Linked DNA regions of Fulvivirga ulvae. The protein of the gene in region 1 interacts with the protein of each later gene in a pairwise test. Links are inferred from orthologs where the notes say so. Each region holds a gene or a part of one and is shown on either strand. Other genes may lie near its edges.

Region 1 (3,253 bases):
CCAGCAGTGGCAAGGAGGAGCCTTTGACCACACATGCAGACCAATACCACACCAACAGGTCGTACGGCATCAACTCCTACTCAAAAGGAGCTGTTTTCCTGCACCAGCTGAGCTATATTATTGGTCATGAAACCTTTATGAAGGGGATGAAAAACTATTTTAACACCTGGAAGTTCAAACATCCCACATCAATTGATTTTATAAGGGTGATGGAAAAAACTTCAGGAATACAGTTGGATTGGTACCTTGAAAAATTTGTTTACACAACTGACCAAATCGATTACGGTATCAGAACAGTGGTTGGTGATGGTGATGCCACTTACGTAACCCTGGAACGTATCGGAGAGATGATGATGCCAGTAGACCTGTATGTAGAGTATGAAGATGGCTCAAAAGAGATCTATTATATTCCTTTAAGAATCATGAGAGGAGCAAAAGAGGTGGAAAACACTCAAATTCAGCGCATGAACAAGGAAGCGTGGCCATGGACCTACCCTACCTACACATTAAAGATCAACAATGCCGCGTCCAAAATAAAGAATATTGAGATAGACCCTACAGACAGAATGGCTGACATTGACAGGTCTAACAATAGTATGGATTTAAAAAGTGCCATGAAAGCATTTGAAGATCCCACAAAATAATAAAACCTGCATATCAGGATGATGAGGAAAGATGAATTTCGAATGAGATTCATCTTTCCTTTTTTTACAGACTTTGGTTAGATTTACGGGCATTTACAAGTACGACATGACTAAGGAAGAAGCACAACGGGAGATAGCTGATCTCACAAAAAAAATTGACCACTACAACGAACAGTATTATTTAAATGATACCTCAGAAATATCAGATTACGAGTTTGATATGCTCCTGGAAAAACTGATAGAGCTGGAAAACAAATTCCCTGAGTTCAAATATCCCGATTCACCAAGCCAGCGGGTAGGTGGTACGATCACTAAAAACTTTGATACGGTTTACCACAAAACTCCAATGCTGTCCCTGAGCAACACTTATTCAAAAGAAGAGCTGGAGGATTTTGACAGACGCGTGGCCAAAGGGCTGAACGGTGAGTCATATGAGTACTTCTGTGAGCTTAAATTTGATGGCGTTGCGCTTAGCCTTACCTATGAAAACGGCATGCTTGTCAGAGGTGTTACCCGTGGAGACGGCGTAAGAGGTGATGATATCACCAACAATGTAAAGACAATCCGGTCTGTTCCGCTCAGATTAAAAGGTGATTACCCTCAGGAGTTTGAGACCCGGGGAGAGGCTTTTATGCCCAACAAGGTCTTTACGCAACTGAACAAAGAACGTGAGGGCGTTGGAGAAGAGCCTTATGCCAATGCCCGGAATACAACTTCAGGCACATTGAAAATGCAGGACTCTGCTGCTGTTGCCAAGAGAAAACTCGATTGCTACCTCTACTCCATGAGTGGTGAAAACCTCGGTGTGGATACCCACGCCGCAGCAATTCAAAAGTTAATTGATCTGGGTTTCAATGTGTCCCCTACCTTCAGAAAGTGTGCAAGCATCGAAGAAGTACTGAAATATATAAAGGATTGGGAAGAAGAAAGAAATAAACTGCCACTGATCACCGATGGCATCGTAATCAAGATTAACAGCTTCTCGCAACAGGAAAGACTGGGATTTACGGCCAAAAGCCCTCGCTGGGCAATTGCTTACAAATATAAGTCAGAAAGTGCCGCCACAAGGCTAAAAGACATTACCTACCAGGTAGGCCGTACCGGAGCTATTACTCCCGTGGCAGAACTACAGCCTGTACTTCTTGCGGGCACAACCGTTAAAAGGGCTTCACTCCATAACGCCAATGAGATCCAACGCCTGGACCTGCGGGTTGGTGATATGGTTTTTGTAGAGAAAGGAGGGGAAATTATACCAAAAATCACCGGTGTAGACCTTACAGCCCGCACACCAGGATTACAGCCCGTAGAATATATCAGCCATTGCCCTGCATGCGGTTCCGCGCTGGAGCGTGTAGAAGGAGAAGCCGTACACTACTGCCCCAACACCAAAGGGTGCCCGCCACAGATCAAAGGCAGGATAGAGCACTTCATCCAAAGAAAAGCCATGGACATAGACTCACTGGGTGAGCGTACTATTCATATGCTTTTCGAAAAAGGTTTTGTCAAAAGCCCTGCCGACCTGTATGACCTTACTTTTGAACAGGTATATCAGCTGGAAGGTTTTAAAGAGCTCAGCACCAATAACTTACTTAAAGGCATTGAAATTTCAAAAACAACTAATTTTGATAGTGTACTTTTTGCTTTGGGCATTCGCTTCGTAGGTAAAACCGTGGCAGAAAAACTGGCCGCTCATTTTAAGAATATCGATAACATCATCAGCGCAAGCTTCGATGACCTCATCAATGTTCCTGAAATAGGCGAAAGGATTGCCACAAGTGTGCTGGACTTTTTCAAAGACACGGAAAATGTCAGGGAAATAGAGCGCCTTAAAGCTGCCGGCGTTAGCATGGAATTGGAAGAAGCTGATAATACCCAGGTATCTAATATTTTAGATGGCAAAACTTTCGTAATTTCGGGCGTGTTTGAAAGGTATAGCCGTGATGAGCTCAAAAAGGTCATCCAGGACAACGGAGGTAAAGTAATCTCGGCCATATCAGGAAAACTGGACTTTCTTTTGGCTGGCGACAAAATGGGGCCAGCTAAAAAGGATAAAGCAGAAAAAATGGGAGTAAAGATAATTTCGGAGCCTGATTTTGAAGCTATGCTCAAATAGAATACAATGCTTAGCAAAAAGATACTTTCATATAAAACCAAAGCTCTGGTTAAAAAGAGTAAAATAGCCCGTAGCAGTGTAAGTTATGAGCTGGCGAAAAGCATTGGTATTGTTTTTACTATAGATGACCTCGCCAAGCATGAAACAATCAAGCAATTGGTTAGGCAGCTTGAAAAAGACGGAAAGAAAGTTCAGGTATTGGCATTTCTCCCAAAAGGCAAGGAAAACTTTGAATTCCTTTTTGATTTTTTCAGCGACAAGGATGTAACTATGTGGGGAAACTTCACGGCAGATCAGGTTCATACTTTTATAGAAAAGCCTTTTGACTATCTTTTTTACCTGGACCAGAAAAGCAACCCGCTGATCACAAACATTTTGGCCATGAGCAAGGCTAAATGCAGGATCGGAAAATTCAATGAAGTGAACAATCAGCTCTGTGAGTTGATGATACAAACCCAAAACGGCAGTAGTATTCAACAGCTGGCTGATGAAATGT
Region 2 (3,763 bases), 860 kb from region 1 along the record:
TGGCCCCCAATCATAAAAACCGAGGTCATGTCCGCACTGCCACTTAAAAGGGTAATGTTGCGATTGGCCAGATCCTGCCTGATGTAATTATTGATTTCCGGTGAGTCCATTATCCCTACACCGATATTTATAGAAGCCCGAACCGTGCCTGGCTCGTCCAGTCTTGATTCTGGCTCTTGAAATTGTTGGAGCACAATTTCCTGTTCTTTTTGCTTTGCGGCTTCATCCTTAGCAGAATCTTTCCAGTTCTTATCATAATAAGGATAATCCTGAGCTATTACCGCATTCCATGAGCATGCGGCAATAGCTAAGAGTAGTATGAATTTCCTGTCCATGGATCAGACAACGACGTTTACAATCTTTTTAGGTACTACTATCACCTTTTTGGGCGATTTTCCCTCCAGCCATTTTTGAATAGCCTCAGAAGCCAATACCTGCTTTTCTATATCCTCGCGTGGCATATCTGTAGGGAAACTCATTTTTGCCCTCATTTTACCATTAACGGAAACCGGGTATTCATGTTGGCTTTCCGTGAGGTAATTCTCATCATACAGCGGATATGCTGCTTCTGTAATGCTGGTCTCGTTGCCCATTTTATACCACAGCTCTTCAGCGATGTGCGGAGCATAGGGAGAAACTACTACAATAAGTTGCTCAAGGATCGCTCTTTTATTGCATTTCAAAGCAGAAAGCTCATTTACGCAGATCATAAATTCGCTTACAGAAGTATTGAATGAATATCTCTCAATATCCTCCTGGGCTTTTTTAATGGTTTTATGAAGTATCTTTAGCTCGTCTTTTGAGGGCTCGGCATCAGATATTTCAAACTCGTCCATACTGTTGTGAAACAGGTTCCAAAGCTTTCTAAGGAACTTAAACACACCGTCGATACCATTGGTATTCCATGGCTTAAATTGCTCCAAAGGTCCCAGGAACATCTCATAAAGCCTTAAAGTGTCAGCACCATACTTTTCGATAATGTCATCAGGGTTAACAACATTATATTTGGATTTTGACATTTTTTCGACTTCATGTCCGCAAAGGTAGTTGCCGTCAGGCTCCGTTATAATAATGGCGTCTGCATGGTATGGCCGCCAGTTTCTGAAAGCTTCGATATCCAGTATATCATTGTTTACAATATTCACATCTACGTGAATAGGAGTGATTATGCTAAAATCGATCTCTTTTGCGGCAAAATCAGTACCGTGTTTTTTATTGTGGTTTGCTATGCCTTCAGCTATGAGTTTGTGAATAATGTCTGTTTCTGCTTTTGTTATGGCAGATTTTTTGATTCTGTCTGTCACTCCCTTTGAAAGAAATATTTCCGGGGTATCTTCAGCCTCCAGTTCCGGAGACATGGAGTAGTTCAAAGACAGCCTGTATACAAAATTCGTTCTTCCCTGGATCATTCCCTGGTTTATCAGCTTCTTAAAAGGCTCCTTAACAGTGACCAGCCCCATGTCATACAGGAATTTGTTCCAGAAACGTGAGTACAACAAGTGACCGGTAGCATGCTCTGAACCCCCGATGTACAGATCGACATTTTCCCAGTATTGCTGGGCCTCTTTGCTTACAAACTCATTTTCGTTATGGGCATCCATGTAGCGGAAGAAATACCAGCTTGAACCGGCCCACCCTGGCATCGTGCTTAGTTCGATAGGGTAGCCTTCTTTTGTTTCCCATTTTTCTGCTCTTCCCAGCGGCGGTGCACCATCTTCCGTAGGCAGGTATTTGTCAACTTCAGGCAGTACGAGCGGAAGCTCGGACTCGTCCATCAAATAGGGGAGGCCGTCCTTGTAATATACAGGAAGAGGTTCACCCCAATATCTCTGGCGCGTAAATATGGCATCGCGCATTCTGTAGTTGATCTTGCCTTTACCGATGCCTCTTTTTTCCAGTTCTTCCACCCCCCGCTGCATGGCCTCAACAGGAGTGAGGCCATTCAGAAATCCGGAATTGATCACCTTTCCCTCTTTTGTAGGATCGGCAGCTTTTTCAATGTTTGCAGAATCGTTGATGGGGATAATGGGCAGGTCAAAGTGCCTGGCAAAATCATAATCGCGTTGATCCCCGGCAGGTACTGCCATCACTGCACCGGTGCCGTAGCCTGCCAGTACATAGTCCGCCACCCATACAGGAATCTTCTCACCGCTGAATGGGTGCGTGGCATAGGCCCCTGTAAAGGCTCCTGTAATGTGCTTTACGTCGGTCATTCGCTCACGCTCTGACCGGTTTTTGGCTACATCAACGTACGAGGTCACTTCATCCTTCTGGTCTTCAGTAACCAATTGGCCAACCAGGTCACTTTCCGGTGCAATGGCAAGATAGGTTACTCCATATACTGTATCAATACGTGTGGTGAATACCCGGATATTGACACCTTTATCAGCTACGGGAAAGTCCAGTTCGGCTCCAATGGATTTTCCTATCCAGTTTCGCTGCATTTCTTTTAAGGGCTCCGGCCAGTCTATGGTATCAAGACCTTGCAACAACCTTTCGGCATATGCAGTGATACGCATCATCCACTGCATCATGTTTTTTCGTATAACCGGATGCCCGCCTCTCTCTGAGAAACCGTCCTTTACTTCGTCATTGGAGAGTACAGTACCTAATGCAGGGCACCAGTTTACCGTGGTATCCGCCAGGTAGGCCAGTCTGTAATTCAGCAACATTTGCTGCTGTTGTTTTTCATCATATCCGGCCCATTCTTTAGCGCTGAAAAGAGGAGTTTTTTCATCACACGCGGCCTCAATGTTAACATTTCCTTCTTTTTCGAATGCAGAGATCAGTTCAGCGACAGACTCGGCTTTGTCAGTTTTTTTGTTATACCAGCTGTTGAACAACTGCATAAAAATCCACTGAGTCCATTTGTAGAACTTAGGATCAGAGGTTTGTACTTCCTTATCCCAGTCGAAGCTGAAGCCGATGTTTTTAAGCTGTTCTTTATATCTTTTTATATTTTGCTCGGTGGTTACAGCAGGGTGCTGTCCCGTCTGTATGGCATATTGCTCGGCAGGCAGGCCAAAGGCATCAAAGCCCATAGGGTGTAATACATTAAAACCTTTGAGTTTCTTGAAGCGTGAAACGATATCGGAGGCAATATAGCCCAGCGGATGCCCTACATGAAGCCCTGCCCCGGAAGGGTATGGGAACATGTCCAGTGCATAAAACTTGGGTTTGGAAGGGTCAACTTCAGCCTTGTAGCTTTCATGATCAGCCCAATATTTTTGCCATTTTTTTTCAATCTCGTTGAAATTGTATTCTGCCATTGTTTTTTGCCTTTATTAAGAGGCGCAAAATTAACAGATTTATCATCAATTCAGGACATGATGATGAAAAAGTTGGCGGTTGCTAATATTGAAAAATGAGAAGCCGGAAAGTCTCCGGAGTGCTAGATCAGCATAAAAGTTTTGATCTCCCTGGTCAGTTCTGCCACATCAATCTGCTCTATCGGGTGCCTGAAACCTTTGAATACATGTAAGGAGCCGTGGGGCAGGAGTTTAGCAACTTTTTCAGACTCTTCCAGCGTTGCCATGTTGTCTTCATCACCGATGCCAATGACTACGGAATGCTCAATGTTCTTAAATAAATCAGAAGTCAAAGGGGCATGGTCACCCAGGTTGATCATCATCTGAGCGGTTTGCCTAAGTACCTCTTTCCAGTCAACAGGGGCATGTCTTTCAGCAAGCATTTTTGCCAATGCAGGTACTTTTTCTTCGATCTTTCCGGCATCCAGCATCTTTATTTCTTTCTGAGCTATAGC

Evidence for each region.
Region 2: the proteins of ligA (region 1) and LVD17_RS18300 interact in binary tests that used the Escherichia coli proteins (3 or more experiments, as listed by UniProt). The link is inferred for Fulvivirga ulvae from one-to-one orthologs.

What each region holds. Positions count from the first base shown.
Region 1 is NZ_CP089981.1:5,145,251-5,148,503, reverse strand. What follows is about bases 332-3,253. They hold ligA (NAD-dependent DNA ligase LigA), read left to right. Parts: upstream 332-750; coding sequence 751-2,757; downstream 2,758-3,253. Other genes in these bases: LVD17_RS21760 (DUF6913 domain-containing protein), read left to right, coding at 2,764-3,253; LVD17_RS21770 (M1 family metallopeptidase), read left to right, coding at 332-644. In the rest of the region: more of LVD17_RS21770, read left to right, coding at 1-331. UniProt on the Escherichia coli protein: DNA ligase that catalyzes the formation of phosphodiester linkages between 5'-phosphoryl and 3'-hydroxyl groups in double-stranded DNA using NAD as a coenzyme and as the energy source for the reaction.
Region 2 is NZ_CP089981.1:4,287,298-4,291,060, forward strand. The notes cover bases 139-3,570. They hold LVD17_RS18300 (leucine--tRNA ligase), read right to left. Parts: upstream 3,270-3,570; coding sequence 339-3,269; downstream 139-338. Other genes in these bases: LVD17_RS18295 (outer membrane beta-barrel protein), read right to left, coding at 139-335; LVD17_RS18305 (alpha/beta fold hydrolase), read right to left, coding at 3,392-3,570. In the rest of the region: more of LVD17_RS18295, read right to left, coding at 1-138; more of LVD17_RS18305, read right to left, coding at 3,571-3,763.